DNA from 4 places in the Kitasatospora sp. NPDC057015 genome. Region 1 is predicted to be linked to each of the others. Evidence: riboswitches for the same ligand, from Rfam matches in the RefSeq annotation. Region 1 holds a riboswitch; each other region holds the start of a gene.
What was found. Region 1 has a riboswitch for cobalamin ahead of metE (5-methyltetrahydropteroyltriglutamate--homocysteine S-methyltransferase). Riboswitches for the same ligand answer to the same signal wherever they lie in the genome.
Positions count from the first base shown of each region.

Region 1 (7,669 bases):
ATGAAGCAGGCACCGATCTTCACGCCGTCGGGCCGCTCGGCGATGTTGTCGCCGGTGGTGTAGACGAAGACCGCCGCGATGATCGCGAAGCCCACCGTCCAGCCGCGCTGGCCGGCCTTGTGCGCGGCGATGGTCACCGCGATCGCCGCCGAGGTGATCAGCACCAGGACACCGGTGGCGTAGGCGCCGCCCTGCTCGTCGACGCTCGCGTCGAAGATCCAGGTGATCAGGAAGGCGACCCCGGTGAGCACCAGCACCATCGGCCGCACCGCCCGCGCCCAGTGCGGCGCCATCCCGTAGCGCGGCAGGTAGCGGGGCATCAGGTTCAGCAGGCCCGCCATCGCGGAGGCCCCGGCGAACCAGAGGATCGCGATGGTGGACACGTCGTAGACGCTGCCGAAGGCACCGCCGAGGTACTCGTGGGCCAGGTAGGCCAGGGCGCGGCCGTTGGCCGCGCCGCCCGGCTCGAAGGCCGCGGGCGGGATCAGCAGGGTGGTGATGAAGCTGGTGGTGATCAGGAACACGCTCATGATCACGGCGGCGGTGGTGAGGAGCTTGCGGGTGCCGCGGATCCGCCCGGTCGGCTGCTCCTCGGTGTCGCCCTCGTCGCCCTCGATGTGCGGCATCACCGCGACGCCGGTCTCGAACCCGGACAGCCCCAGGGCCAGTTTCGGGAAGACCAGCACGGCCACCCCGATCATCGCCACCACGTTGCCGTGCTCCGCGGTCAGCGCGTTCGTCCAGTCCGTGACCAGGTCGGGCGCCGTCAGCACGTGCCACAGGCCGACCGCGACCACCACCACGTTCAGCGCGAGGTACACCGCGACCAGCACCACGGCCACGCCGATCGCCTCGCTGAAACCCTTCAGGAAGACCGCCCCCAGCAGGGCCACCAGGATCATCGTGATCAGCACCTGACGGCCGTGCAGCGCGCCGGTCAGGTGCGGGTTCTCCACCAGGTGCGCGGTGGCGTCGGCGGCGGACAGCGTGATGGTGATCACGAAGTCGGTCGCGGCGAAGCCGAGCAGGGCCAGCACGAACAGCTTGCCCTGCCAGAACGACAGCAGGCGCTCCAGCATCGCGATCGAGCCCTGCCCGTGCGGGCTCTCCTGGGCCACCCGCCGGTACACCGGCAGCGCCCCGCACAGCGTGACGATCACCAGCACGACGGTCGCCACCGGCGACAGCAGACCGGCCGCCAGCGCCGCGATGCCGGGCTGGTAGCCGAGGGTGGAGAAGTAGTCCAGGCCGGTCAGGCACATCACCCGCCACCAACGCTGCCGGTGCTCCGCGGGAGCTTCGGCGTGCGGGCCCGGGTGCTGCTTGACCCGGTCCGAGGTGCCCTCCAGCAGCCACGCCCGCAACCGCTGCCGCGCCGACGGCGAGGAACCGCGAGCACCCGAAGCCGAAGTCACCACCCTGCACTCCCGTCGACCGCCACGAACCCCCAGCCCCCTGCCCTCAGCCTCCTGCCGGCCGGACGGGCGACCGCGTCAGCCTAAGCGGGCCGCCACCATTCAACCGGGCAGGCTCGGGGCCGGCGACGACACGTCACCCCATTGGCGGCCGGGCAGGCCCGAGGACGTCGGGGAGGGCGGGGAGGGTGGGGAGGCCCGGGATGGCAGGGAGGGCAGGCAGGGCAGCGCAGGGCACGGCCGGGGTCAGGGCACGCGCAGGGTGAGAACCGCCGTGTGCAGCTGCCCGGCGGTCTGGAACTGGAGGAAGACCCGCCAGTTCCCGGACTCGCCGACCATGGCGTCGAAGGTCAGCGTCGGACCGCCGTGATCCCCGTCGACCGCGTTCCCGGGGTGGAGATGGGCCAGCGCCTGGTCACCCTCGTGAAAGGCACTCAGATGGGCGTAGCTGTCGAGGTACGGCTGGAGGTCGGTGGTCGGCTCGCCGTCCCTGGTGACGGTGACGGTGAGCCGCTGGGTCATCGGCCCCGTCGACCCGGCCTTCAGGGTGACGGTGTAGCCGTCGACGGTCGTGCCGTCGGCCGCCGCGGGCAGCGGCTCGGCGGCGGTCTCGCCGGGCACGGACACGGTGCGGCTGAGGACGAACTCCCTGCCCTTGCCCCGGCCGGTGTTCGGCGTGAACGCGGCGTACAGCCGCCAGCTGCCGGGCGTGAGGGCGGCCAGGTCGGCGGTCCAGCCGCCGTCGGCGGCCATCGCCGGGTGCAGGTGCTGATAGCCCGTGAGATCCGTGCGGATCGCGTAGAAGTGCAGCCGCCTGGTCTGGGCGACGGCGAAGTCGGTGACCGGCGATCCGTCGGGGCCGAGGACGGTGAACGGGTAGCTCACCGCCTGGCCGGCCGGGAGGGTGGCGACCGGGGAGTCCAGCCGGTAGCCGCCCAGTTCTCCGACGAGCCCCTCGCCGGAGGCCATCCCGGGCATCACCGGAGCGGCCGACGACGGCGACGACGGCGACGACGGCCGGCCGGGCGTCGGCGCGGCGCCGTGCCCCCGGCCCGCCGCCCCCGAACCCTCGGGGCCCCCGGACGGACCGGTGGCGCCCAGCAGGAACAGGAGCAGCCCGGCCGCGGCTGCCAGCACGGCCCCCCAGCGGAAGACCGAGCGAGTGGAAGCGAACATCATCGAAGCCTTCCGTCCCGTGGGGCCGGAAACCTGAACAGCGCCCCACAGGACAGGAGACCCGTGCCGGGCACGGCGATAACGGAAATCCGCCGGGCGCGGTCGCAGGAGCCCCGCGTCCGCGTCGGTCCGTGACGGGCCGACCGGCCACGACGCCCCGGTACGGTACGGGCGCTGCCGGGGCGAGTGGTCGCGACCACCCGCCCCGGCGGCGGCGTCAGCCGGCCAGTTCCGCGCGGACTTCCCTGGCCGCGGCGACCAGGTTCTCCAGCGAGGCGCGGGTCTCCGTCCACCCGCGGGTCTTCAGCCCGCAGTCGGGGTTGACCCAGAGCCGCTCGGCCGGGACGGCGGCCAGGCCGGCGCGGAGCAGGGCGGCGGCCTCCGCGCTGCTCGGCACCCGGGGCGAGTGGATGTCGTAGACGCCCGGACCTACCTCGCGCGGGTAGCCCGCCCCGGCCAGCTCGTGGGCGACCTCCATGTGCGAGCGGGCCGCCTCCAGCGAGATCACGTCGGCGTCGAGCCCGTCGATCGCGGTCATGATCGCGCCGAACTCGGCGTAGCACATGTGGGTGTGGACCTGGGTGTCCGCCCGGACCCCCGAGGTGGTGAGCCGGAACGACTCCGTGGCCCACGCCAGGTACGCCGGCCGGCCGGCGGCCCGCAGCGGCAGGGTCTCGCGCAGGGCCGGCTCGTCGACCTGGACGACGGCGGCGCCGGCGGCCTCCAGGTCGACGACCTCGTCGCGCAGGGCGAGGGCGACCTGACGGGCGGTGTCGGCGAGCGGCTGGTCGTCGCGGACGAAGGACCAGGCGAGCATGGTGACCGGGCCGGTGAGCATGCCCTTGACCGGCCTGTCGGTGAGGTCCTGCGCGTAGCGGAACCAGTCGACGGTCATCGGGTGCGGGCGGGAGACGTCGCCGGCCAGGACCGGCGGGCGGACGTAGCGGGTGCCGTAGGACTGCACCCAACCGTGCTGGGTGGCCAGGTACCCGGTGAGCTGCTCGGCGAAGTACTGGACCATGTCGTTGCGCTCGGGCTCGCCGTGCACCAGGACGTCGAGCCCGGCCTTCTCCTGATAGGCGATCACCTCGCGGACCTCGGCGCGCATCAGGTCCTGGTAGGCGGCCTGGTCGATCCGGCCGGCGCGCAGGTCGGCGCGGGCGACCCGCAGGTCGGCCGTCTGCGGGAAGGAGCCGATGGTGGTGGTGGGCAGCAGGGGCAGGCCGAGGCGGGCGCGCTGGGCCTCGGCGCGCTCGGGGTAGGCCTGCGCGCGGCGGGCGTCCCCGGGGGTGGTGGCGGCGGCCCTGGCACGGACGACCGGGTCGCGGGTGAGCGCCGAGGCGGCGCGGGAGGCCAGGTCGGCCCGGTTGGCGGCGAGTTCGGGGAGAATCGCGTGGGTGCCCTCGCGCAGGCCCCGCGCCAGGGTGGTGATCTCCTCGGTCTTCTGACGGGCGAAGGCCAGCCAGCGGGCGACCTGCGGGTCGAGGTCGCGCTCGGCGCCCGCGTCGAGCGGGACGTGCAGCAGGGAGCAGGACGGCGCGACGTCCACCCGCTCGGCCAGGCCCAGGAGGGTGGCCAGGGTGGAGAGGGACTTCGCCAGGTCGTTGATCCAGATGTTGCGGCCGTCCACCACACCGGCCACCAGGCGCTTGCCGGGCAGTCCGCCGACGGCGGCGAGGTCGTCGAGGTTGCCCGCGGCCGGTCCGGTGAAGTCCAGGCCCACCCCCTCGATCGGGGCCCCGGCGAGGACCTTCAGCGCCTCGCCGGCCCGGTCGAAGTAGGTCGCGACGAGGATGCTCGGCCGTTCGGTGAGGGCGCCGAGATCGCGGTAGACCCGCTCGGCGGCGTTCAGTTCGGCCGGGGTGCGGTCCTGCACCAGGGCTGGCTCGTCCAGTTGCACCCACTCGGCGCCGGCGGCGCGCAGGTCCGCGAGCAGCTCGGCGTAGACGGGCAGCAGCCGGTCGAGCAGGGTGATGGGTTGGAAGTCGGCGGCCGCTTCGGGCGCGGGCTTGGCCAGCAGCAGGTAGGTCAGCGGGCCCACCAGCACCGGACGGGCGGCGCGGTGGCCGAGCAGGAGCGCCTCGCGCAGTTCGGAGACCGCCTTCGCGGAGTTCGCCGCGAACACCGTGTCCGGGCCCACCTCGGGCACCAGGTAGTGGTAGTTGGTGTCGAACCACTTGGTCATCTCCAGCGGGGCCGCGTCCTGGGTGCCGCGGGCCATCGCGAAGTAGCCGTCCAGCGGGTCGGCGGCCACCGCGGCCCGGTGGCGCGGCGGGATCGCGCCCACGGCCACGGTGGTGTCCAGCACGTGGTCGTAGAGCGAGAAGTCGCCGGTGGGCACCTCGGTGACGCCGGCCTCCGCCAGCTGCCGCCAGTTCTCGCGGCGCAGTCCGGCGGCGGTGGCCCGCAGGGACTCGGCGTCGACGCGGCCGGCCCAGTACCCCTCGATCGCCTTCTTCAGCTCCCGGTTCGGGCCCTGCCTCGGGTAGCCGTACACGGTGGCCTGCACGGTGACCTGCGGGATGGCCTGCGGGGTGGTGGAACTCGATGACACGGAACTCTCCTTCGCGAGTCGCGTTGCGATCCCGGGAGAGCACGAGGACGAGAGAGCACGACAGGGGGCGTGGCACCAGGATGTGCCCGCCCGCTCCGCCGACCTGCCCGCGAGGTCACCGAGATCACCGCGTGCGGTCGCACACGGGCAGTGGCAGGTCTTCGGACTCGTGGGCACGCCGGGCCTGTCGGCCTCCGACACCTACTGGCCGTCGCTTCCCGGGCCCCTACGGGGCTCAGTGCATGTGACGGCGGTCGTTCCCACTCACCGCTGCGGGGCAGTCCCGGATTCACACCGGGTTCCCTCTTGCGACGCGCCTGCCTGGCTGGCAGGGCGAACCGACTGCGAGGCACAGCCTAGGCCGATCCGGACGGTCCTGTCGGCGATTGTCCGGATGGCGGATGGCGGCGTGGACCCGCAGCCCGCCGTCGGCCGGGATCCCGGCGCCGCGGACGACCCACGGACCGGGCCGTACGCGGGCCCGGTCCGTGGGCGCGTGCGCCGGCTCCCCGCCGGCTCCCCGCCGAGGTCGAGGCCGGAGCAGCGGCCGGGCGACGACGACGGGGTGGCGGGGGGCGGGGAGCGGGCGGACCGTCCGCGTGCCCCTCCGCGCCGAGGGACTCCCCTCCGCGCCGAGGGACTCCCCTCCGCGCCGAGGGACTCCCCGGCGCGCGGCGGCTACCTCAGGCGCGCGTCGGCGGCGAGCTCCTCGACCAGCTCCTGCACGCGCTCCTCGGACAGGCCCCGGGACGCGAACCAGGCGCCGACGTTGCGCACGTCCCGTTCCAGGAAGGAGCGCCCGCGCGGGTTGGCGACGACGTCCACGATCTGCGGCACGTCGATGATCACCAAGCGCCCGCGGTGGACGAGGATGTTGTAGGCCGACAGGTCGCCGTGTGCGTAGCCGCCGACCGCGAGCAGCGACAGGCTGCGGCCGAGCTGCTCCCAGAGATCGTCGATGTCGGCTTCCTCCGCCCGCAGTTGGGCGAGTCGGGGCGCTGCCGTGCCGTCGGCGTCACCGACGAACTCCATCAGGATCTCGGTCCCGGTGATCTGCACCGGGTACGGGACGGCCACCCCGGCCGACCAGAGCCGGCACAGCGCGCCGAACTCGGCCGCCGCCCACTGCCCGGCGATGGCCTCCTTGCCGAACGCCGTGCGCTTGGCCATCGCCCGGCTGATCCGGGACTCCTTGTGCTGGCGGCCCTCCAGGTAGCCCGAGTCGCGGTGGAACATCCGGTGCTGGGAGTCCCGGTAGCGCTTGGCCGCCATCAGGGTGCGCCGCTCGGTGCCCGGCACGCGGCGCTCCAGCAGGAAGACGTCGGCCTCCTTGCCGGTCTTCACGATGCCGAGTTCGGTGTCCACGGCCGCCAGTTCGGTCACCACCCACGCGGGGCGCGGCTCGGGCCCCTTCTCGGTGGGGGTGGACTTGTCCCAGGTGGACCAGCGGTCGCCCTCGGCGGGGCCGTCGGTCACCGGGGCGGGAGAGGCGAGGTCGTCCGGGTCCACGGGGAACCCGTCCCCCTCGGAGGGGAGGTACTCGCCCTCGAAGTCGTCGAACCGGTCGGACCGTCGGCCGCGCCGGGCCCCGCCCTTGGGACGGATACGGGAGAAGGAATCGCTGTCGGCAAAGCGCTCACGCACTGCGGTGGCTCCTGAGGAGTGGCCCACCGGGGTGCGTCCGATACGACGCGCTGTCAGCCGGTGGGGAGATGACGAACGAGGAGGGCGTATGGCGCGCACACGAAGGCGCGCCGCGACAGGGCGGCAACCATCCGGACACACCTCCTCGACGTCAGGTCCTGGCGCGGAGATCCGCGAGGACGTCAGTACCCTAGCCGCTCCCTCCCGCGGCGCAACCGAATTTCCGCCGCCGAGTCCCACCGGCCCCGGTCCGGCGGTCCGGGCCGCGCACCGGGGCGACGAACGACCCCGGGGCTCTGCTCTCCGTCCACCCGCACGCGGACGCGGCCCGACGCGACGGGTGGCCCGGCCGACCGCGAAACCACTCTGTCAAAGGCGACACGGAACGCTTGGCACAGTGATCGATTGCGGCGCCGCCCCGCAGGCCGGAGACTCCTAGAGCTCCGCCGGGCCGGGTACGGGGGCGCTCTCCGGGCCCGTCCGGTCGCCACCGCCGACCCCTACGGCGCCGCACGGCGGCCGACCCCGGTGATCCGGCTCCCCCACGATCCGCGCGCCGACGACCCCGAGGTGACCATGACGGCCTTTCCGGTGGACCCCGCCCCGACCCGCCTGCCCGCGCCCAGGAGGGTGCGGTTGATGCCGCTGGTGGCACTGATCTTCTTCAGCGTCTCCGGCGGCGCGTACGGCATCGAGGAGCTGTTCTCGACCTCCGGGCCCGGCATGGCGATCCTGCTGATCGTGCTGACCCCGCTGATCTACAGCGTCCCGCACGCGCTCGTGGTGGCGGAGCTCGGCACCGCGATCCCGGCGGAGGGCGGCTACTACCACTGGGTCAAGCGCGGGCTCGGCAGGTTCTGGGGCTTCCAGCAGGGCCTGC
Region 1 is NZ_JBHUSG010000001.1:166,452-174,120, forward strand. Features, by position in the region: gene ACFTWP_RS00700 (amino acid transporter) at 1-1,415, opposite strand, end outside; gene ACFTWP_RS00705 (hypothetical protein) at 1,662-2,591, opposite strand; gene metE (5-methyltetrahydropteroyltriglutamate--homocysteine S-methyltransferase) at 2,809-5,145, opposite strand; cobalamin riboswitch at 5,280-5,503, opposite strand; gene ACFTWP_RS00715 (serine protein kinase RIO) at 5,824-6,789, opposite strand; gene ACFTWP_RS00720 (APC family permease) at 7,366-7,669, shown strand, end outside.

Region 2 (7,669 bases), on a different contig from region 1:
CGGCTTGACGTGCTGGAACTCTACGACGGACCAGAGCTTGCCACCGTCGAGCTTGAGGACCATGCCGTTCTTGAGATCGTTCGTGGAAGCCACGGGCGCACTTACTCCTGGATATAGCTGTCAAGGAACCAAGGGGACGCGTCCTGGCCCCCGCCGCGGCGACACGCCGCGGCAACGGGACTACAGGGCGAGGAGCTCCTTGGTGGTGATGGTGAGCAGCTCGGGCCCGCCCTCTTCGAGGGGGCGCACCACGAGCGTGTCCTCGATCCGGACCCCGCCCTTGCCCGGGAGATGGACCCCCGGACCGACGGTGACCGGCACGCGACTGTCCAGTTTACCCATGTCTGCGGGACCGAGTCGCGGCGCCTCCCGGATCTCCAGCCCGATGCCGTGGCCGAGCGGGTGCGGGGAGGCCTCGGTGTGGCCGGCCGCCTGCAGGATCTCGCGCGCCGCCAGGTCGGGTACGCAGCTTTCGACGCCCGGCCCGAGCGCCTCGCGACCGGCCCGCTGGGCGCGGAAGACCAGCCGGTGCAGCTCCACCTGCCAGGGCGCCGGGGAGGCCCCGATGACGAAGGTCCGGGCGGTGGACACGCCGTAGCCGCGGTACTGGGCACCGAGCACGACGGTCAGGAAGTCGCCCTCCTCCACCCGCCGGTCGGTGGGCTGGTGGTTCTGCTGCCCCGAGTGGCTGCCGGTGCCGACCGACACCGGGAAGGCCGCCCGGTCCGCGCCGTGGTCGATCATGCGGCGCTCCAGCTCCATCGCCAGGTGCCGTTCGGTCCGGCCCACCAGGATCGATTCGAGCAGCTCGCTCAGGGCCTGGTCGGCGATCTCCGCCGCGATCCGCAGATCGGCGATCTCGTGCTCGTCCTTGATCACCCGCATCCGCTCGACCGCCCGGTCCAGGTCCGCCAGGCGGACTCCCCGGGCCAGGCCGGCGACCGCGCGGTGCCGGGTGACGGTCAGGTCGTGCTCCTCGACCGCGAGGTCGCCCACCCGCAGCCGGACGGCCGCCTCGGCGGCGGCGAGCGCGGTGTCGGTACCGGCCGTCACCGGCAGCTGGGTGAGGTCCTCGCCGAGCAGGTGCTCGCCGGTGTCGTCCGGTGGCAGGTCGTCCGGCAGCGCCAGCAGGGCGCGCTCCCGGGTGAGCAGCAGGGTGGCACCGCACGGCCCGCACCCGGTGAGGTAGCGGACGTTCGCCGGTCTGGTGATCAGCGCCGCATCCGCTCCCGTCGCGCTGCAGTTCTCCCTCAGACGCTCCCGCCGACCCGCGTACGCATCAGACATGGGTCGAGCGTACGGAGAGCGGCGGCGGTTCGCCCGGTGAGCGGCCCGGACGGCGGCACCGGCGGTGCTCGCGGGTGCCCCGGCGCGCGGCGAGGGCGGGCCGGGGCGCGGGTCGGGGGCTAGGGCCGGACGGGAATGGACGCGGCGCCGGCCGTGTTGGGAGCGGATGAAAACGACAACCGTTTCCCGGGTGGGTCGACCGGACCCGCCCGCCACCGCTCCACGGAAGGGGAGACCATGGCCCGCAGCGAGCTGCGCCCCGTCGTCCGACTCCGCTCCACGGCCGGCACCGGCTTCACGTACGTGACCCGCAAGAACCGCCGCAACGACCCCGACCGGATGACCCTGCGCAAGTACGACCCGGTGGCGCACCGCCACGTGGCGTTCCGCGAGGAGCGCTGACGCCGGGCCCGGACCGGTCCGGGATGAACGGCGGGCGACGCCACCGCACGGGTGGCGCCGCCCGCCGTTCGCGTTCGGGGCGAGCCCCGGCCGGCCGGGAGCAACCCGGGCGATCGGCGGCAGGCGCAGCCGGTGGACGCAGGGGCGGGCGGGGGCCCGCTCAGCGCGGGGGCGGCACCGAGACGACCATGGTCAGCCGCACGGGCGCGTCGCCCTCGTTGCGGTAGCCGTGCGGCTGGGAGGCGTCGAAGGAGGCGGTGCTGCCCGCCGGCACCCGGTGGTCGCGGTCACCGTGGGAGAGGGTCAGCTCACCGGTCTCCACCCGGACGATCTCGACCGTCCCCGCGGGGTGCGCCTCGGAGCCGTAGCCCTCGCCGGGTTCGAGGTGCCAGGCCCAGAGTTCGAGCGGCCCCGGGGCCTCCACGCCGCTCAGCAGCGTGCCGCTGCCGCCCTGCGGGCCGGTCCAGAGCGGGACGGCCTGGTCGGGCGTGACGATCCGCACCGCGGCGCTCTCGTCGTAGTCCAGCAGCCGGGCGACCGAGACCCCGAGCGCGTCGGCCAGCCGCACCACCGTGGCGACGCTGGGATTGGTCCTGACCTGCTCGATCTGCACGATCATCCCGCGACTGACGCCGGCCCGGGCGGCCAGCGCGTCGAGGGTGTGGCCGCGTTCGGCGCGCAGCCGCTTGAGGTTCCGGGCGAGCGCCTGGGAGACGAGATCGGGATCCGGCACGAGATAGTCCAATAAATTGATTCGGCTGGTTCATTCTGCTGTACTACGCTGCGATCCGGACAGGCGTCCGGTCGAATGTACTGCGGAGGCCATCGTGCTGTCCCCCACCACCCCCGCGGCCAGACCGCGGTGAGCGCCCTGCTCGCCCTCACCGCCAGCCTGCTCTGGGGCCTGGCCGACTTCGGCGGCGGCGCCCTGACCAGGAGACTTCCCGCCCTCGCGGTGGTGGTCGCCTCACAGCTGACCGCCGCCGTCGTCCTGGTGGCGGCCGTCCTCGCCACCGGCGGGATCGGCGACGCCACGCCGATGCTCTGGTACGCCGTCGCCGCCGGGGTGATCGGGCCGTTCGCCATGCTGGCCTTCTACCGGGCGCTGGCAATGGGGCCGATGGGGGTGGTGTCACCGCTGGCCACCGTCGGGGTGGCCGTCCCGGTCGGGGTCGGACTCGCACTGGGCGAGCGGCCCGGCCTCGGGCAGGCCGCCGGGATCGCGGTCGCGCTGGCCGGGGTCGTGCTGGCCGCCGGCCCGCAGCGGGGCGGGCCGGCGGCCGGGCCCCGGGTCCTGCTGCTCACCCTGGGCGCCGCGTTCGGCTTCGGCGCCGTGATGGCCCTGGTCGCGCAGGCCTCCGCCGGCGGCGGCCTGCTCCTGACCCTCTGCGTCCAGCGGCTGTGCAACATCGCGGTCGGCGGCGCCGCCCTGGCCCTGACCCTGCGGCGGACCGGCACCGGCACCGGTCTCGGCCGGGAGCTGCGGGGGCGGCTGCCCGCCCTCACCGCCGTGGGCCTGGCCGACGTGGCGGCGAACGGCGCCTACGCGACGGCCTCGCACAGCGGGTCGGCGGCCGCGGCGGCCGTGCTGGCCTCGCTCTACCCCGTCGTCACCGCGCTGATGGCACGCGGTGTGCTCGACGAGCGGCTGCGCCGGATACAGGTGCTCGGTGCGGGCCTGGCGGTGGCCGGGACCCTGCTGCTCGCCGCCGCCTGAACCACCGGTCCGCCCGGCCGGGCAAACCCGCTCACGGCGCGGCGGCCCAGCGCTGCTCCACCCTGCCCAGCCGCCAGTAGGCGACGGCCGCCGCCCAGACCACCACGAAGAGCCCGACGATCACATAGCCCACGTTGTCGAGCGAGAGGCCGGCGATCCAGCCGCTGACCGGATCGGTCAGGTCCAGCTTCTCGTGCAGCACGCTGACCAGCTCGATCGTGCCGATGATGAAGGCGACCGCGATCGACAGCCCGGTGATGGTCAGGTTGTAGTACACCTTGCGCACCGGGTTGGAGAAGGCCCACTGGTAGGCGAAGTTCATGAAGGTCCCGTCCAGCGTGTCGAACAGGCTCATCCCCGCCGCGAACAGCAGCGGCAGGCAGACGATCGCGTACCAGGGCAGCCCGGCGGCCGCGCCGCTGCCCGCCATCACCATCAGGGTCACCTCGGTCGCCGTGTCGAAGCCGAGCCCGAGCACCATCCCGACCGGGAACATCTGCCCGGGCCGGGTGATCGAACGGGTGGCCCGGTTCAGCACCCGGTTGAACAGGCCGCGGGAGTTCAGGTGCCCCTCCAGCTCCGCCTCGTCGAACCGACCGGCCCGCATCGCCCGGAAGACCCGCAGGATGCCGAACAGCGCCGCCAGGTTCAGCGCGCCGATCAGGTACAGGAAGGCCCCCGAGGCACTGGTGCCCAGCACGCCGAGCCACTGGTGGGCCGTCGAGTCCTCGTCCATCAGGGTGTTCGCCAGCTGCGCGCCGCCCGCCACCAGCGCCGCCATCAGGACGACCATGGAGGAGTGGCCCAGGGCGAACCAGAAGCCCACCGACACCGGCCGCCGGCCGTCCGCCATCAGCTTGCGGGTGGTGTTGTCGATCACGGCGATGTGGTCCGCGTCGAAGGCGTGGCGCATCCCCAGCGTGTACGCGGTGATGCCCAGGCCGACCCCGAAGACCTGGGTGCCGACCGCGTACTCGTGCGGTGCCACCAGGAAGAAGAGCGTCCCGAACGCCGCCACGTGCATCGCCAGGATCACCGCCATCAGCCCGGCCGTGCGGACGGTGTCCTCGCGCCGCCAGCGGAAGGCCGGCAGGGCGGGGGCGGTGGGCGGCGCGGCCGGGGCGGCACCGATTTCGGGCAGGGTCATGCGGTCACGCTCCAGCACCTCGTGGATCACTTCGTGAGATGCCGTGGCCGGTCTCCTGGCTGACGGGTCGAACGCTCCCGCGCCGGCCTTCCCGGACGCCTGGACGTCCAGTGACCACCCGCCCCGGTCAGGGGGCGGGACATGGCGCGGATGCTTCCCGATCACAGTGGCGAGGGCCGCTCCGGTCTGGGACCTCTGAAGGTCCGTCACCGGTCTTCCCGAACACCACGGCGGGCCACACCGTACGGGGCGTCAGGTCGTCCATGCAAGGCTGCGCACCTGCGCAGGTGTTCAGGATCACACCCCGTGGGCTGCGAGAATGGCCCGCATGCATCTCGTACCGGCCGAGCGCGCGGACCACCGGACCATCGACGGCCACCGGGTCTGCGAGGCCATCGCGGCGATCGGCGACCCCGCCCGGGTGCGCGCCCGGGCCGAACGCTTCGCCCTGCTCGCCGACCCGGGACGCCTCGCCCTGCTGCTCGCCCTGCACCGGGCCGGCCCGCTCGCCGTCAGCGACCTCGCGGTCGCCACCGGCATGCGCGACCCGGCCGTCTCCCAGGCGCTGCGGCTGCTGCGCACCGCCGCCGTGGTGGCCGGCGACAGGGACGGCCGGGTGGTGCGCTACCGGATCGTCGACGAGGACCTCGGCCCGCTGCTGGCCCACTGCGCGGCGGACGACCATGCCGAGCCGCAGCCGCACGAGGTGACCGCCCCCGCGTGACCGCCCGCGCCGGGTGACGGCCGGTCAGACCCGCTGGCAGCTCGGGCACCAGAAGAGGTTGCGGGCCGCGTGCTCCTCGGTGCGGACGGCCGTGCCGCAGACCAGGCAGGGCATCGCCGCACGGCGGTAGACGTAGACCTCGCCGCCGTGGTCGTCGACCCGCGGCGGGCGGTTCATCGCCTCGGGGGTGTGCTCGGGGCGGACGGTGTCGATCCGGCCCGCGTCCACCCCCTCCTGCATCAGGGTGACCAGGTCGGCCCAGATGGCGTCCCACTGCGCACGCGTCAGGTCGCGGCCGGCCCGGTGCGGGCTGATGCCGAGCCGGAAGAGCACCTCGGCGCGGTAGACGTTGCCGACGCCCGCCAGCACCTTCTGGTCCATCAGCAGGGCCGCGACCGTCGTCCGGCTGGCGGAGATCCGCCGCCAGGCCAGCACCGGGTCGGCGTCCGCGCGCAGCGGGTCCGGCCCCAGCCGGGCGGCGACGGCCGCCTTCTCGCCCGGGGTGAGCAGCTCGCAGGTGGTGGGGCCGCGCAGGTCGGCGTACGCGTCGTCGTTCTCCAGCCGCAGCCGCACCAGGCCGACCGCCCGCGGGGCCGGGCCCTCGCCGAAGGTGAAGCCGCCGTACAGGCCGAGGTGGACGTGCAGCCAGGCGCCCTCCTCGAACCCGAGGAAGAGGTGCTTGCCGGTGGCCTCGGCCGAGACGAGTGCCTGGCCGTCGATCAGCTCGGCGCCGTCGGCGAAGCGCCCCTGCGGGCTGGAGACCCGGACGGGGCGGTCGCCGAAGGCCTGGAAGTTCTGGGCGGCCAGGCGGTGGATGATGTGGCCTTCGGGCACGGAACGGCTCCCCCGGTGGATCAGCAGGACGGGTCCATCATCCCAGCCGGCACTGACAGCCCGGTGTGGCGGCGATCGGCGGGCGGCGGCGGGAAGGCCCTGGTCAGCGTACGGGGCGCCCGAGCAGGCGGGCCAGGATGACCTGGTCCAGGGCGGCGGCGGTGGCGCCGACGTCCAGTTGGGAGTTGTCGATGATCGGCAGCCCGGAGTTGTACCAGCCGGCCATCCGGCCGTGGATCCGGGCGACCTCCTCGTCGCTGAGGCGCCGATTGCCGCTGCGGCGGGCGTTGCGGGCGAGGACGGAGTCCAGCCCGGGGAGCAGCACCACCGGGATCATGCCGGGGCCGATGTGGCGCTTCCAGCCGCCGAGACCGATCGCCGGGCGGTCCGGGAACACCGCGTCGTCGATGATGCAGGAGATGCCGTTGGCGAGGTAGTTGCGGCAGGCGAAGCCGCAGGTGCGGCGGGCCAGCCGGTACTGGGCCTCGGAGGCGTTGTTCCAGCCGGACTGCGGGTTGGCGAAGCCGGACTGCACCCACTCCCGGACGTCGTCCAGGCTGATGTGCGCGGTCGGGGAGGGGCGGCGTTCGGCCCAGTGCCGCGCGACGGTGGTCTTGCCGGCGCCGGCCGGGCCGATCAGCAGGACGGCGATCGGGCCGGTGGGAGCGTGCGGCTGCGGATGCGCGGGCAGCTGGACCGGTGCCCCGGACGGCAGCAGGAAGTGCCCCGTGGCGCCGGCCGGCGCCGGTGGGCCGGCCGGGCCGGGGGCGCTCCGTGCACGCAGCGCCGGGTCACCGTAGGGGTGCCGGGGTGCGGGGTGGCCGCCGGGCGGGCCGGCCGCGGTCGGCGCCGCGAAGAGCGGCCCGGCGCCGCGCGCGGGTGCGGCGGCCGGGGGCACGAGCGGAGCTGGCGCCGGTGCGGGCTGCGGGCCGGGGCCGACGGCAGCGACGGACTGCGGGCCGGCTGCGGGCTGCGGTGCGCCGAGCGGTCCGGCCGCCGGTACGGGCCCGGTCTGCGGGGCCGGTGCGGTGGGTGTCGCCGGCGGGGTCACCGGCCGTGGAGGCAGCTGTCCTCCCCCTGGGTACTGCGTCACGGTCACCTCCCGACACCGTCTTCGACGGGGACACTACACGCCGGCCCGGCGGCGGGCACAGTCCGCCACCGGGCCGTTGATCTTGCTTCAGCGTGTGGTGAGCTGCTCCGCGAGGGCGCGCAGGGCCAGTTCGTACGAGCCGAGGCCGAAGCCCGCGATGGTCCCGGAGGCCACCGCGGCGATCACCGAGGTGTGCCGGAACTCCTCGCGCGCGTACGGGTTGGAGATGTGCACCTCGATGAGCGGCGCCGTCCGCTGGGCGGCGGCGTCGCGGATCGCGTACGAGTAGTGGGTGAACGCCCCGGGGTTGATCACCACCGGGGTCCGCTCGTCGGCGGCCCAGTGCAGCCACTCGATCATCTGCTGCTCGGAGTTGGTCTCCTTGACCTCGACCTCGAAGCCCAGCTCCTTGCCGAGCACGGCGCAGCGCTCGACCAGCCCGGCGTACGAGGTGGCGCCGTAGAC
Region 2 is NZ_JBHUSG010000018.1:112,624-120,292, reverse strand. Features, by position in the region: gene efp (elongation factor P) at 1-93, opposite strand, end outside; gene ACFTWP_RS19230 (M24 family metallopeptidase) at 181-1,287, opposite strand; gene rpmG (50S ribosomal protein L33) at 1,525-1,689, shown strand; gene ACFTWP_RS19220 (helix-turn-helix domain-containing protein) at 1,850-2,434, opposite strand; gene ACFTWP_RS19215 (EamA family transporter) at 2,552-3,406, shown strand; gene ACFTWP_RS19210 (HoxN/HupN/NixA family nickel/cobalt transporter) at 3,438-4,553, opposite strand; cobalamin riboswitch at 4,581-4,798, opposite strand; gene ACFTWP_RS19205 (ArsR/SmtB family transcription factor) at 4,882-5,277, shown strand; gene ACFTWP_RS19200 (Fpg/Nei family DNA glycosylase) at 5,302-6,111, opposite strand; gene ACFTWP_RS19195 (AAA family ATPase) at 6,215-7,204, opposite strand; gene aroQ (type II 3-dehydroquinate dehydratase) at 7,292-7,669, opposite strand, start outside.
Region 2: linked by a shared signal. The riboswitch ahead of ACFTWP_RS19210 (HoxN/HupN/NixA family nickel/cobalt transporter) and the one ahead of metE (5-methyltetrahydropteroyltriglutamate--homocysteine S-methyltransferase) in region 1 are both predicted to bind cobalamin.

Region 3 (7,669 bases), on a different contig from region 1:
GGACCCGGGCCTGGCGGCCACCGTCGACGCCCTGCGCGAGCGACTGCCGGAGCAGGCACTCGTCGGCGGCGCGGCGGTGGAGAACCTCGATCTGCAGAGCATGCTGGACGAGAAGACCCCGCTGGTGATCGGCGTGGTGCTGGCGATGGGGTTCGTGCTCCTGCTGCTGGCCCTGCAGGCGCCGCTGGTCGCCCTGCTCGGTACGGTCACCAACCTGCTCGCCACCGCCGCCGCCTTCGGCGCCGCGCGGCTGGTCTTCCAGGACGGCCACGGCGCCGGACTGCTCGGATTCGAACCGCAGGGCTTCCTGGACGGCTGGGCGCCGGTGTTCTTCTTCGCCATGATCTTCGCGATCGCGATGGACTACACGGTCTTCCTGCTCTCCTCCGCCAAGGAGCACCACGAGCGGACGGGCGACCCGCGCCTGGCCGTCGTCGGGGCGCTGGCCCACTCCGGGCGGGTGATCTTCGCCGCGGCCGCCGTGATGGTCGCGGTGTTCTTCACCTTCGCGCTCTCCGGTCCGCTGCCGCCCAAGGAGATGGGCATCGTCCTCGGCCTGGCGGTGCTGCTGGACGCGGCGCTGGTGCGACTGGTGCTGCTGCCGGTCCTGCTGCGGCTGACCGGCCGGGCCGCCTGGTGGTCGCCGGCCTGGCTGCGCAGGGTGCTGCCGGACATCCGCTTCTCGCACGACTGAGCGGCTCGCCCCGGCTGGGCCGGCCCGTGGTGACGGGGGCCGCGGCCCGGTCCGGCAGATACCCCAGGGGGTACAATGGATCCACCATCGCGAGGAGGAGACGTCCGTGACCGTCGACGAGGAAGCCACCGGTGCCGTCCTGAACCGCCTGCGCCGGGCCCAGGGGCAGCTGAACGGTGTGATCGCCATGATCGAGGCCGGGCGCGACTGCAAGGACGTGGTCACCCAACTCGCGGCCGTCTCAAGGGCCCTGGACCGGGCCGGATTCAAGATCGTGGCGAGTGGGATGCGCCAGTGCCTGGCCACCGCCGAGGGTGACACCCCGCCGATGTCCGAGGCGGAGCTGGAGAAGCTGTTCCTCACCCTCGCCTGAGCGGCCCGCGCCGTCCGACGGCCGTGCCGCCGACGGCCCGGCGGGGAGGCGGTAACGACGGAAGGGGCCGGTGGAGACGACGAGCATCGTCTCCACCGGCCCCTTCCGCGTGGGATCCGGACGTCAGGCCGCCGAGGCGGTGGCCTCCGGCGCGGCGGTCCGCTCGGCGGCGGTCACCGGCTTCGGGTTCAGGGCCCGCTCGGCGAGGTGGCCGAAGAGCAGACCGAAGGACGCCCACAGGGTGACCTGGATGGCGAGGGCCGAGAGCCGGAACTGCCAGAGCAGCGTGGCGGGGAAGTCCTCGGGCACCTCGTTGACGGCGGGCAGGAAGACGTACGCGAGGCCGACGGCCAGGGCGAAGCCGGCCGCCGCCACCACGGAGGCGTACCAGTTGCCCAGACGCGGCGCCAGGCGCCGGCCGACGATCACGGCGGCGACGGCCAGCAGGATGCTGAGCGCCATCATCAGGAAGTACAGCGTGGTCCGCTTGCCGATCGTCTCGGGGTCGCCGACCGACGGCGGGTTCGCCGGGTACTTCAGGAACGGGACGACGTAGACCGCGACCAGCGCCGCCCCGGAGAGCAGGGCGGCGGTCGCCCGCGGGCCGATCCGGCCGATCCGGCCGAGCGCGAAGCAGAACGCGAGCGCGCCGAAACCGCCCAGCGAGATGCCGTAGACGAGAACACCCGTGGCGAGACCGCCGGTGGACTGCATGGCACGGCTGACGAGTTCGACCTCGCCGTGCTCGTGGGCGTGCGCCTCCTCGAACGCGATCGCCGCGTCGATGTGCGGTTCACCCATCAGGTAGGCGACGAGCAGGGCGAGCAGCCCCGCCGCGAGGCCCGCGAGCATGCCGCGCACGAGCAGGGTTCTGACAGCTGTGGAGTTCATGAAGAGGGTTCCCCCGGAGTTCAGTGGCAGGGGAAACCGAGCAGGTGGCGGCCGTCGTGCACCCATTCGTGCACGCTCTCGCCGGAGATGAGGGAGGTGGCGCCCTGCTCGGCGCCGACGAAGTAGATCAGCGCCAGCATCAGGATGCCGAAGAAGATCGCCCAGGGCGCGATCGCCTTGACGGGCAGGGTGAGAGGGGCGGCGGGGATGGCCGCGGGGGCAGCGGACTGTGCCATGACGGAACCTCCTCGGGAACTCGCGTCCCGCTAGATGGTGCAGAAACGACGGCATCGGGTCTGACTCCCCGGCGGACACCGGCCCGAGGTGGGCCGGAGTTGCGGGCTTACAGTGGCGCGACCGTGCCGGATTCTCACCGGACTTCCGTCATACCGTCGTCGTATCGGGCTCGAAGGTACCGTCTGGCGTCGAGTCCGCCAAGGGCGTGCGGACGGCGCTCTTGACGGACCGACGGCGGGGCGCCGCCCCGAAGCGCCCGGTACGCGGGGGGATTCGCCCCCGGGCCCGAGGAGTTGGACAGGATGGAGCAGGCGTTGACCGTTCGCGTGACCTTGGTCTCAGCCGCGTTGAGCACGGCTCTGCGGCAGGCCCGCTTCGACGACGGTGGGCCGTTGGAGCCCGCGGGCCTTCGGCAGGCCGAGGAGGCGGCCGGCGCGTTCGCGACCGCCGGCCGGGCGTACGCCTCCCCGTCGCAGCGCTGCGCCGCCACGGCCGCGGCCCTCGGCCTGCGGGCCGAGCCGGCGCCCGCCCTCGCCGGCTGCGCGATGGGCCGGTGGACCGGCCGGACGCTGGAGGAGGTGGCGGCCGCGGAGGGTCCGGCGGTGGCCAGCTGGCTGGCCGACCCGGCCGCCGCCCCGCACGGCGGGGAGAGCCTGCTGGAGTTCCTCGCCCGGATCGGGGCCTGGCTGGACGCCCTGGCCCCCGCCGAACGCGGGCCGGTGCACGCCGTGGTCGAACCGGACGTCGTCCGCGCCGCCGCGCTGCACGCCCTGGGCACACCCGGGCCGGCGTTCTGGCGCCTGGACGTCACCCCGCTCTCCGTCACGGAGTTGACCGGCCGGGCCGGCCGCTGGAACGTCCGCTGGGGCCGCCCGGCCGGCGGGTAGGCAGTCCGTCCCCGTCGCCCGATCGGTCGACGGGGATGGCAGCGGGGCCCGGCCGGCCCGAGCCTGGGGGCACCACCCCTACGCGACGAGGAGCCCCCTCATGACCGTCACCGCCGACCTCGACAAGGTGCTGGACAAGAAGTACGAGAACCTGAGCCTGCCGGAGGTGCTCGACGCGCCGGTCGCGGCGCTGGCCGGCGTCACCGACGCCCACGGCGAGGCGCTCGCCGCGCTGAAGATCAAGACGGTCGGCGACCTCGGCCGCAACAAGTACATCCGCTGGGCGGTCGCGATGGCCGACCTCCAGGACCGCACCCACTGACCGGTCCACCCAGTGACCGGTCCACCCATCGACCGGCCGCAACCGCCGCGCCGGGCCGACCGGCCCTCGGCCGACCACCGGTCCACGAGCTGGCGGTTCCCCCCGTGGACCGGGCCGCCGGCCGGACGGTCGCCTCGGCGGGCGGCCCCGGGCCGGCGGCCGGCGCGCGTGAGAGGCGGCAGCGGTGCCGATGGCGGTGGTGGAGGGGCGCAGGCTCAACCTGTCCCACCTCGACAAGGTGTACTTCCCGGAGACCGGGACGCTGAAGGGCGAGGTGCTCGGCTACTACGCCACCGTCCAGTCGGCGTTCCTGCCGCACCTGCGGGACCGGCCGCTGTCCTTCCTGCGCTGCCCCGAGGGCGTCGAGGGCGAGCGGTTCTTCGCCAAGAGCCCGCCGGCCGGCACCCCCGGCTGGGTGCGCACGGTGGCCGTGCCGAGCACCGCCGGCGGGCTGCGGCAGGTGGTGGTGGAGGACGGCGCCACCCTGGTCTGGGCGGCCAACCTCGGCTGCGTCGAGTTCCACGTGCCGCAGTGGCACGGCGCCGAACCGGCGGTGGCCGACCGGCTGGTGCTCGACCTCGACCCGGGCGAGGGCGCCGACATCCTGACCTGCCGCGCGGTCGCCCGGCTGCTGCGCGAGCGGCTGGCCGCCGACGGCCTCACCACCTGGGCCAAGACCTCGGGATCCAAGGGGCTGCACCTGCTGGTGCCGATCACCCCGACGCCCGGCGAGGCCGTCTCCGCGTACGCCAAGGCCGTGGCGGCCGAACTCGAACGGCTCCACCCCGATCTCGTGGTGCACACCATGGCCAAGGCCCGTCGGGTGGGCCGGGTGCTGGTCGACTGGTCCCAGAACGCGGCGAGGAAGACCACGGCGGCGCCCTACACCGTCCGGGCCCGGACCCGGCCCACCGTGTCCACCCCGATCGGCTGGGACGAGCTCGACGCGGCCGGATCGCCCGCGGACCTGGAGTTCACCATCGCCGACGTCCCCGACCGGATCCGTGCGCAGGGCGATCTGCTGGCGCCCCTGCTGCTGCCCTCCCGAGCCCGCCCGCTGCCCGCGCCGCCGCCCCCGTCGGCATCCTCGTCCGCGCCCTCGCGGCCCGCCAGGGCGCGGCCGACCCCGACGGCCGGGCCCGCGGCGGAGCGGACCGCAGGGTTGGAGCGGACCGTGCGGGCGGGGCGGGAGACGGCGGGGGCGTCCGCTCCACCGCGGGCCACGTCGGGGCGGGCCGCGCCGGAGCGGACGCGGACGACGTCGGGCGACACCTCGCGGTGGCTGGAGCCGCCCCTCGACGTGATGCGGCCGGCCCCGGTCGACGACGTCCCGCCCGAGGACGGCCTCGGCGGCTCAGGGGTGCTCTACGAGCTCAAACTGGACGGCTTCCGCTGCCTCGCCTTCGCCCGCGGGGACGGCCCGCCGTACCTGCAGTCCCGCTCCGGCCGCGACCTCTCCGCCGACTTCCCGCCCGTCGCGCAGGCCGTCTCCCGGCTGCCCGGCGGGCTCGTACTGGACGCCGAACTGGTCGCCTGGCGGGACGGACGGTTCGCGTTCGAGGAGCTGCTGCGCACCCGCGCCGCCCGCGAGGCGGACCGGATCGTCCTCGGGCTGATCGCCTTCGACGTGCTGGCGCTCCCGGGCGGGCGCGACGTCCGCGGGCTGCCGCTGGCCGAGCGGCGCCGGCTGCTCGCCGAGGTGCTGGACGGCGTGCCGCCGCCGATCCAGCCGGTACTGGCCACCACGGAGCGGGCCGAGGCGCTCGGCTGGGTCGAGCGGCTCGCCGACGCCGGGGTGGAGGGCCTGGTCTGCAAGAGCGCGGCCTCGACCTACCGGGCCAGGGGCGCGGGGCAGGTGTGGGTGAAGTACCGCCCGCACGACACCGTGGACGCCACCGTCACCGCCCTCACCGGGACGGCCACCCGGCCGCGTGCGCTGCTGCTGGCACTCGACGACGGGCGGAGCGTCCTGAGCGCCCCGCAGCTCACCCCGGTCCAGGCCCGCCGGGTGGCCGAGGCGGCGGCCGGCCGGCTCGGCGAGCCGGTGACCGATCCCGAGCACGGTCCGGTGCACCCGCTGACCGCCCCGCTGCGCGCCGAGGTCCGGATCGACACCGGACGGGTGCTGCGCGCCCGGTTCGTCCGGCTGCGCGGCGACTGACGGTGCCCGGCGTCGGCGGGCGCCCGGCCGGTGCCGGCCGCTACCAGCCCCGTCCGGTGCGGGCCCGGTGCCCGGCGCCGGCGCCGCCACCGACGGACCAGCCCGGACGGACAGGTGCGCCGCCCGCACCGAAAGTGGTCCCATGGATGGAGGACCACGGTGACGCGCCTCGCCGCGTGCCGGGCGGTCGTGTGGAGAGGAGGCCAGTGATGGCCCGACCGATCTGGAGCGGGATCCTGAGCTTCGGCCTGGTGTCGGTACCGGTGTCGCTGTACGCCGCGACCGAGGACCACACCGTGCACTTCCGGCAGATCCAGCGCGGCACCTCCGACCGGGTGCGCAACCTGCGGGTCAACGAGCGCACCGGCGAGGAGGTCGCCTTCGGCGACATCGTGAAGGGTTTCGAGACCGCCGAGGGGGAGTACGTGGTGGTCGAGCCGGAGGAGCTGGACCAGATCTCCCCGGGCCGGTCCAAGACCATCGAGATCACCGGCTTCGTCGACCTGGAGCAGGTCGAGCCGATCTTCTTCGACAAGACCTACTACCTGGGCCCCAAGGGCAAGGAGTACGGCAAGGTCTACACACTGCTCCAGCGCGCGCTGGAGCAGGCGAACCGGGCCGGGATCGCGATGTTCTCCATGCGCGGCAAGGAGTACCTGACGGCGGTCCGCGCCGAGAACGGGATCCTCACCGCCCACACCATGCACTTCGCCGACGAGGTCCGCGACCCGCACCGCGAGATCGGCAACCTGCCGACCGGCGACGCCGTGGTCAGCGACCGCGAACTCGGCATGGCCGAGCAGCTGATCGAGATGCTCGCCGTCGACTGGAACCCGGACGACTACCACGACACCTTCGAGCAGAAGGTGCACGACCTCATCGCCGCCAAGCAGTCGGGGCAGGACGTCGCCGCCCCCGAGGCCGCGCCGAAGCCGAGCAACGTCATCGACCTGATGGACATCCTCAGCCGCAGCCTCGAAAGCGCCGGTCGACCCGCGGACTCCGGGAAGGCGGGCAAGGGCGGCACGTCCGGTGCGCCGGCCCGGTCCACCGCGTCGGCGGAGCCCACCCGCCCGGCTGCGGCGAGCCGCTCCAAGGCCGCCGCGGGAGGCCGGAGCAGCGCCGGCGGCAAGGCCCCGGCCGGCGGGGCGAAGAGCGCAGCTGGCAAGGCTCCGGCGGCCGTGCCGGAGGATCTCTCCGCGCTGACGAAGGCCGAACTCTACCGGCGAGCAGGGGAATTGGAGATCCCGCACCGCTCGACGATGACCCGCGACCAGCTCCAGGCCGCCCTGGAGGAGGCCGCGGCGGTGGCCGAGGGCACCGAGCGGAAGGGTGCGAAGCCGCGGCGGCACCTGCGGGCGGCCTCCTGAGCCCGGTCTCCCGCGGTCACTCGCGGCGCGGGCCCCGCCCGCCCACCTGGGTGGGCGGACGGCCGCCTGATCGCCGGGCGGGCGCACCGGGTAGCCTGACCACGTCAAGTCGGCCGGCCCGTGGCGCGGGTGGGCCGGCCACCACGGAGCGCCGTGGGTCGCCACGGGTGGAGGGATCGGCAGTGGCCGTCGAACGAATCGGACCGCCCCTCACCGGCGGCGAGCGGGAGACGCTGCGCGCCTTCCTCGACTTCCACCGCGCCACGCTGGCCATGAAGTGCGAGGGCCTCTCCGACGAGGAGCTGCGCCGACGGTCGAGCCCGCCCTCGACGCTCTCGCTGCTGGGCCTGGTGCGGCACATGGCCGAGGTCGAACGCGCCTGGTTCCGGCGGGTGATCAACGCCGAGGACGTCCCGCTGGTCTGGTCCGAGGAGCAGGACTACCAGGCCGCGTACCAGGCGGGTTCGTCGACCCGGGCGGAGGCCTTCGAAGCCTGGGAGGCGGAGGTCGAGCACTCCCGCCGGATCGAGGCCGCCGCCGAGTCGCTCGATGTGACGGGCCATCAGGCCCGCTGGGGCGAGGACGTGTCGCTGCGCCTGGTGATGCTGCACATGCTGCACGAGTACGCCCGGCACAACGGGCACGCGGACTTCCTTCGCGAGGGCATCGACGGCGCGGTCGGCGCCTGAAACCGCCGGCGGGCGCCGGTGCTCCCGCTTCAGGGCCTTCGCAGC
Region 3 is NZ_JBHUSG010000017.1:19,504-27,172, reverse strand. Features, by position in the region: gene ACFTWP_RS18170 (MMPL family transporter) at 1-694, shown strand, start outside; gene ACFTWP_RS18165 (metal-sensitive transcriptional regulator) at 801-1,067, shown strand; gene ACFTWP_RS18160 (CbtA family protein) at 1,191-1,958, opposite strand; gene ACFTWP_RS18155 (CbtB domain-containing protein) at 1,979-2,194, opposite strand; cobalamin riboswitch at 2,227-2,393, opposite strand; gene ACFTWP_RS18150 (histidine phosphatase family protein) at 2,510-3,082, shown strand; gene ACFTWP_RS18145 (hypothetical protein) at 3,183-3,404, shown strand; partial or broken gene ligD (non-homologous end-joining DNA ligase) at 3,595-4,467, shown strand; gene ACFTWP_RS18135 (DNA ligase) at 4,708-5,565, shown strand; gene ACFTWP_RS18130 (Ku protein) at 5,775-6,935, shown strand; gene ACFTWP_RS18125 (DinB family protein) at 7,118-7,624, shown strand.
Region 3: linked by a shared signal. The riboswitch ahead of ACFTWP_RS18155 (CbtB domain-containing protein) and the one ahead of metE (5-methyltetrahydropteroyltriglutamate--homocysteine S-methyltransferase) in region 1 are both predicted to bind cobalamin.

Region 4 (7,669 bases), on a different contig from region 1:
GCCCTCGCCGGAGGCGCCGAGCACGCGCAGCGCGTTCTCCTCCCCGACCTTCCACTTCGCGGACTTGACGAACTGGAACACCCCGACCGGCCAGCCCTGGTTCCAGGCCCGCAGCGCCATCCCGAAGGCGGCGGTCGACTTGCCCTTCCCAGGCCCGGTGTGCACGGCGGTGATCGGCAGCGTACGGCGCTGGCGGGTCGTCAGGCCGTCGTCGGGGACGCTCTCCGGCTTTCCCTGGGGCATGGGTCAGGCCGCCTTTCGGTCGGTGCGGTGGTCGCTGCGGGGGGTGGTGGGTGTGCGGGTGGGACGCGGACCGGCGGCGGGGCCGGCCGGACGGTGGGCGTGCACGAGCGCGGTCACGCCCTCGGCGCGCAGCTCGTCCAGGGTGACGGCCGAGGCACCGAGCTGCCCGGCGAGCTTGCGGGCGAGGCCCAGCCGTACCGGGCCGGACTCGCAGTCCAGCACCATGCTCGCCAGGCCCTGGGCGGCCAGCAGCCCGGCGGCCCGGCCCGCGTCGGCGAGCGCCTCCCGGCCGCCGGTCGCCCGGCCGTCGGTGACGACGACCAGCAGCGGACGGCGGTGCGGGTCGCGCATCCGCTCCACCCGCAGGGTCTCGTGGGCGCGCAGCAGGCCGGCCGCCAGCGGTGTCCGGCCGCCGGTCGGCAGGGACTCCAGCCGGGCCGCGCCGACCTCCACCGAGGAGGTCGGCGGCAGGGCCAGTTCGGCGCTCGCGCCGCGGAAGGTGATCAGGCCGACCTTGTCGCGCCGCTGGTAGGCGTCCATCAGCAGGGACAGCACGGCGCCCTTGACGGCGGTCATCCGCTGCCGGGCCGCCATCGAGCCGGAGGCGTCGACCACGAACAGCACCAGGTTGGACTCCCGGCCCTGGCGGACCTGCTCGCGGAAGTCGTCCCGGCGCAGCTCCAGCGCCCGGCCGGTGCGCCCGCGGGCGTGCTGGTGCGGGGCGGCGGCCTGCAGGGTGGCGGCGAGGTGCAGCCGGGTCAGCGGGCCGGCCGGGCGACGGGCGCGGATGGTGTGCCCACCGTCCGTCTCGGCGGGCGAGCGGCGCCCCTGGGCGCCCTTGCCGGTGCCGGGCACCTTGAACAGCCTGGTCCGGTACGGCTCGCCGGCGGCCACCGGCGCGTTCTCCCGGGCCGGGCGGGGGTTCCGGGCGGGCACGTCCGCCTCGGGGGCGTCCGGCGCGGGCGCCGCGTCGGTGGCGGCGAACTCCGAGGGTGCGGTCGGTCCGGCGGGGTCGGGCGCGCCGCCGGGGCCGCCGTCCGGGCCGCCGTCCCCGGGGCCGTCGTCGTCCGGGCCGCCGCCGTCACCGTCCGGGTCGGGCTGCTCCTCGTCCGGGCCGCGGCCCTCGGAGGCCTCCTCGGCACCGGTCTCCTCGGGCTCGTCCGGCTCGGCGTGCTCCTCCAGGGTCCGGTCCAGCTTCTCCTCGTCCAGGCCGGGAGCGTCGAACGGGTTGCGCCGGCGGCGGTGCGGCAGGGCCAGCTGGGCGGCCTTGCGGACGTCCTCCTCCAGCACCTCGGTGCGCCCCGACCAGGCGGCCAGCGCCACCGCGGTACGGGCCATCACGATGTCCGCGCGCAGCCCGTCCACCTCGAAGGCCGCGCAGACGGCGGTGATCTGGCGCAGCGCCACGTCGGTCAGCTCGACCTCGGGCAGCAGGGCGCGGGCGGCGCCGATGCGCTCGGCGAGCTCCCGCTCCTCGGCGGCGAACCGGCCGGCGAAGCCCGCCGGGTCCGCGTCGTAGGCGAGCCGGCGGCGGACCACCTCGGCGCGCTCGCGCGGCTCCCGGGTGGCGGCGATCTCGACGGTGAGGCCGAAGCGGTCCAGCAGCTGCGGCCGCAGCTCGCCCTCCTCCGGGTTCATCGTGCCGACCAGCAGGAACCGCGCCGCGTGCCGCACCGAGACGCCCTCGCGCTCGACGTACGAGCGGCCCATCGCGGCGGCGTCCAGCAGCAGGTCGACCACGTGGTCCTGGAGCAGGTTGACCTCGTCGATGTAGAGCACCCCGCGGTGGGCCCTGGCCAGCAGGCCCGGCTCGTAGGCCCGGACCCCCTCGGACAGCGCCCGCTCCAGGTCGAGCGAGCCGACGATCCGGTCCTCGGTGACGCCGACCGGCAGCTCGACCAGCTGGGCGGCCCGGGCGCCGGCGCCGGCGCCCGGGTGCGGGCCGTCCGGGCACTGCGGGTCCGGGTCGACGGGGTCGCAGGCGAAGCGGCAGCCGTCGACCGTGTCGATCGACGGCAGCAGGCCGGCCAGCGCGCGGACCATGGTCGACTTCGCGGTGCCCTTCTCGCCGCGGACCAGCACACCGCCGACGGCGGGTGAGACCGCGTTGAGCAGCAGCCCGAGCCGCAGGTCGGCCATGCCGACGATCGCGGTGAACGGGTATCGGACGTCACTCATCGGGTGTCCCTCTCCTGAGACTGACCGGCAATCGGGGGGTGGGTGAAGGAGCGGGGTTCGGGCCGAGTCTGGCAAGGCGGAGGATGGAGTGGCAGCGGAGCTGCGGCGACTGACGACAACGCTGTCCAGGCGATTGCCCGGGCGCCGCGACGCCGCCCCCCGATTGCCGGTCAGTCTTAGCTGGTCCTGCGGCATCCGTACCCGTCCGGCCCCTCACGGCGCACCCGGCGGCACGAAGGGCAGCCCCTGCGCCGGGACGCCGTCCTCGATCATCCGCCACAGTGCGCCGGTGTCGGCGTGCTCCTCGATCAGGTCGCCGAGGCGGTCCAGCCGCGACTCGCGGGCCGCCGCGAAGGAGGTGTCCGGGGCGGGCACGAACGCCCGGCCGGCCAGCTTCGCCGCCTCGCGCAGCAGTTCGCGGCGGAACCCGTCGTTCTCCAGCACGCCGTGCCAGGTGGTGCCCCACACCGCGCCGACCCGGCAGCCGTCCAGGGCCCGCCCGGCGCCGTCCGAGACGAACGGCTCGCCGCCCTCCACGGCGACCACGCCGTGGTGGATCTCGTAGCCCTCGACCGGCTGCCCGAAGGCCTCGCCGGTCGGCCGGGCGAGCACCTTCTCGGCGCCGAACCGCACCCGCGCGGGCAGCAGCCCCAGCCCGTCGACGGCGCCGGCCTTCGACTCCACCTCGTCCACGATCTCGCTCGCCAGCATCTGGTAGCCGCCGCAGACGCCCAGCACGGGCAGCCCGGCGGCGGCCCGCGCCCGCAGCGCCGGCTCCAGCCCGCGCTCGCGCAGCCAGGCCAGGTCCGCGACGGTGGCCCGGGTGCCGGGCAGGATCACCAGGTCGGCGTCGGCCAGCTCCTCGGGCCGGGTGGCCCAGCGGACCAGCACCCCCGGCTCCTGCGCCAGCGCGTCCACGTCGGTGAAGTTGGACAGCCGGGGGAAGCGCACCACGGCGACCCGCAGCACGTCCGCCCCGAGCGGGCCGCGCGCGTCCTCGCGGTCGACCACGGTGGAGAGGTCCAGCGAGTCCTCGGCGTCCAGCCACAGGCCCTTGAGCATCGGCAGGGTGCCCAGCACCGGACGGCCGGTCAGCCGGTGCAGCATCTCCAGGCCGGGCTCCAGCAGCCGGGCGTCGCCGCGGAACTTGTTCACGAACCAGCCGGCCACGTGCCGCTGGTCCTCGGCCGAGAGCAGCGCCAGCGTGCCGTACATGGCGGCGAAGACCCCGCCCCGGTCGATGTCGCCCACCACCACCACGGGCAGTGCGGCGGCGGTGGCCAGGCCCATGTTGGCGATGTCGCGGTCCCGCAGGTTGATCTCGGCGGGCGACCCCGCCCCCTCGCAGACCACCACGTCGTAGCGGCGCCGCAGATCGGCCAGGCACTCCAGGGAGCGCTCCAGCAGGACGGGCTTGCGCTCGCGGTAGTCCAGCGCGCCGACCTCCGCGACGGCCCGCCCGAGCAGGACGACCTGGCTGCGGCCGTCCGCTCCCGGCTTGAGCAGCACCGGGTTCATCGCCGCCTCCGGCTCGACCCGGGCGGCCTGCGCCTGCATCGCCTGCGCGCGGCCGATCTCGGCGCCGTCGGCGGTGACGAAGGAGTTCAGCGACATGTTCTGCGCCTTGAACGGCGCGACCTTGACGCCCTGTCGGGCCAGCCAGCGGCAGATGCCGGAGGTGACCACGCTCTTGCCGGCGTCCGAGGTCGTTCCGGCGACCAGCAGTGCCCCGCTCACGAGCGGCCACCCTTCCGTCGATGTGTGAGGCCCCGGCCCGCACGGTGCAGGAGGGCGTGCCCGACGGCGGTGACGCCGAGCGCGAGCAGCCCGACCCGGCGGGAGAGCCGGCAGGCCCGTTCGATGTCCGCCGCCGACACGGGCGGCAGTTCGGCGCCCAGCACCGGCCGGTGCTCGACCCGCTCGCCGTAGGTCAGGGTGCCGCCGAGCCGCACGCCCAGCGCTCCGGCGAAGGCCGCCTCCGCCTGCCCGGCGTTCGGGCTGGGGTGGGCCGAGCCGTCGCGGTGCCAGACCCGCCAGGCGGTGGCCGGCTGCGGTGCGGCGCAGACCGCCAGCAGCGCGGTGAGCCGGGCGCCGGGCCAGCCGGCCACGTCGTCCAGCCGGGCCGAGGCCCAGCCGAACCGGGCGTAGCGCGGCGAGCGGTGCCCGACCATGGCGTCGAGGGTGTTGACGGCCCGGAAGGCCAGCAGGCCCGGGGTGCCCGCCAGCGAACCCCAGACCAGGGCGTTCACCACGGCGTCGGCGGTGTTCTCGGCGACCGACTCCACCACCGCCCGGGCGATCTGCTGCCCGTCCAGCCCGCTGGGATCGCGCCCGCACAGGTGGGGGAGCCGCTCACGGGCGGCGGTGAGGTCGCCCGCCGAGAGCGAGCGACCGATGGTGCGGGCCTCCCGGGTGAGCGAGGTGCCGCCGAGCACCGTCCAGGTCGCGGCGGCGGCCAGCGCGGCCCGGCCGGCCGGGGAGCGTCCGAGGGTGCGGTCGGCCAGCACGGCGCCGGCCGCGACGGTGCCCACGCAGAGCGCGGTGTACGCGGCGCCGGCCGCGCGCCGGTCGCGCCAGAGCAGCCCTTCGAGGCGCCCGGCGGCGCTGCCGAAGGCGGCCACCGGGTGGCCGCGGCGGGGGTCGGCGAAGCGGGTGTCGGCGAGGTAGCCGGCGGCGGCGCCGAGGGCGAAGGCTGCGCCGCGGGTCAGCCCGCGCACGGCAGGGGCGACGCGGCGGGGCGGCGGCGGGCTCGGTTCGACGGTGGCCGGTGGGTGGCCCGGGCAGCCTGCATGGCGTGCGTGTCCTCACTCAGGGTCCGCGCCCTGGATCGACGTACCGGGGGCGAGAGTCTCCTGGCTTCCGGGTCGGACACACCCTCGGGCCTTCCCGCGGGCTTCTGACGGACCGCCGTGACCATTCGTTCGAGCGTGCTCCCCGGTGACAGTGGCGGGACCGCGCCGGACTCGCACCGGCTTCCTCTGCATGCCTCCGTTTGGCTGAAGGATCCCATCACGCGGCGGAACCGGGAGTCAACCAAGGCCACCGAGGGTTTGGTCACACGCGCCGTCCCCGTGCGCGGCGCGCGCGGCGGGTCCGCCGGTGCACGAGCGCGCAGGCCAGGGCCGCGCTACCCGCGTAGCGGAGGAGTCTTGGAGGAAACCGTCACTACCTCCGAGTAGCGCGCCCGTCGAACCGTCAGGATCTGTGCGATCCACCAGTCGCGCGAGGGGGCCCTGAGCTGCGCTTCGTGCGTTCGGCGACTGGGGTGGGCCCGGGCCGGCCCGTACGGTCGTTCCTCATGCGACCCAGAAAGCCCTCAGTCACGCCGGTGCCCTTCTCGCCCATGGCGGCCAGGGCGCACCGCGCCGGGCTGGGCCTGACTCCCCAGCAGGTGGCGGAGGGCATGGCCGCGCACGGGGTCCGGTTGCTGCCGGCCCACGTCATCGGCTGGGAGACCGGGGAGATCCGGCCCTCCGAGGAGGAGTTCGTCGCACTGGCCCGCGCCCTGTGGTGCCCGCCCGCCCAGCTGATGGGCGCCCGCCCCGCCTGCCTGCGCGACTTCCGGGTGGCCCGCGAGCTCGGCCGGGAGGAGGCGGCCCGCCGGATCGGCCTGTCGCCGCGCGCCTACGACCTCGCCGAGGACGCGGGCCGGTGGACCGGTGACGAGGACCAGACCTACCAGCTGGCCCAGGTGCTCGGGATGACCCTGCGGGACGTGGTGGCCGTCCTCGGCCGTGAGGAGGAGCTCGACCAGCGCCTGCGGCGCTGCATCGACGGGCGCTGGCAGGCGCAGGTGAAGGCGGTCGGGCGGATGGTCCCGGTGCCCCGGGAGCTCCTCGCCGCCGTGCTGACGGACCTGCAGAACGAGTACCAGGTGACGGCGCACTGGGGCTCCGGCGGCTGGGGCTCCTCCGCCCCGGCCCAGCCGGAGCCGGCGCAGCAGACCCGGCCGATCGGCGAGCGGTTCTGGGAGCTGATGTCGCGCCAGCCCACCGACATCCCGGTCTGACCCCGTCCGTTTCCCACCCCTCCTTCCTCTCCTTCCTCTCCCTTCTCTCTCCTCCCTCTGCCCCCGCGCGGCCGTCCTCTCCCGGGCCCCTCTCCCCGGCCGGTCTCCCGCTCCCGTGCCCCGGACGGCCCCGTACCGGTGGCCGCCCGCCCGGTCGGCGCGTGGACTGGTGTCGGTCATGCAACGGTGCGCCGCGGCCCACCGCGCGGCGCACCGCACCACCGTGCCGCGCGGCGCGGTGGCCGTCCGCGGCGGAGCAGCAGAGCGGGGAGCGAGATATGCGATGGGGAACCGCAGCAGTCGTGGCGGCCGCCGTGGCCGGTACGGGCGTCGCCGTGCTGGCCCTCGGGCGCAGGGTCTCGGAGCGGTCGGTGCACCCCCGTGCGGGCCGGGGGACGGGCGCCCTGCCCGTGCGCGTGGTCGGCCTGGCGGCCGGGCGCCTCACCCTCACCCGGACTCCGGAGACGGCCCGTGCGGGCCGCTACGCCGTCGAGTGGGGCGTGGACGGCCACGCGGTGGTCGGCGAGGTCCTGCGGGTCGACCAGCAGGGCGTCACCCGCGTGCTGGAGCGCGCCGACAGCGGCACCCTGGAGGTCGGCACCACCGTGCGGCTGACGCCCCGGGTGTACCTCGGCGACCCCACCACCGCGCTGGGCCTGCCCTTCCTGGAGACCGGGGCGGTCGGCGAGTCCGGCCCGCTCCCGGCCTGGTACCTGGACGGCATGCGCGGGACCTGGGTGCTGCTGGTGCACGGCCCGGGTGCGGACCGCCAGCAGACCCTGCCGGTCGTCCCCGTCCTGCACCGGCTGCGCCTGCCCGTCCTGTCCGTGACGTACCGGGGTGACGAAGGCGCGCCGGCCTCGCCCGACGGGCTCGGCCACTTCGGCGAGACCGAGTGGCGCGACGTCGAGGCGGCCGTCCGGCTGGCCCTGGACAGCGGCGCGGGCAAGGTCGTCCTGTACGGCTGGTCCCTGGGCGCCACGATGGCGCTGCAGACGGCTGCCCGGTCCGCCTGGGCGCACGCGGTGAGCGGTCTGATCCTCGACTCGCCGGTACTGGACTGGTCCGAGACGGTGCGCCGCGAGGCGACCCGCGCGGGGGTCAGCTCCCCGCTGGCCGGGCTCGGCGCGCTGGCCGCGCAGGGGCGGTCCGGCGTCGACCTGGCGGGTTTCGCCCGGCTCGCCGAGGGCGCCGACCTTCGGGTGCCCACGCTGCTGATGCACAGCCCGGACGACACCG
Region 4 is NZ_JBHUSG010000041.1:87,397-95,065, reverse strand. Features, by position in the region: gene cobO (cob(I)yrinic acid a,c-diamide adenosyltransferase) at 1-243, opposite strand, end outside; gene ACFTWP_RS30585 (putative cobaltochelatase) at 247-2,421, opposite strand; gene ACFTWP_RS30580 (cobyric acid synthase) at 2,635-4,158, opposite strand; gene ACFTWP_RS30575 (cobalamin biosynthesis protein) at 4,155-5,138, opposite strand; cobalamin riboswitch at 5,267-5,401, opposite strand; gene ACFTWP_RS30570 (helix-turn-helix domain-containing protein) at 5,750-6,430, shown strand; gene ACFTWP_RS30565 (alpha/beta hydrolase family protein) at 6,709-7,669, shown strand, end outside.
Region 4: linked by a shared signal. The riboswitch ahead of ACFTWP_RS30575 (cobalamin biosynthesis protein) and the one ahead of metE (5-methyltetrahydropteroyltriglutamate--homocysteine S-methyltransferase) in region 1 are both predicted to bind cobalamin.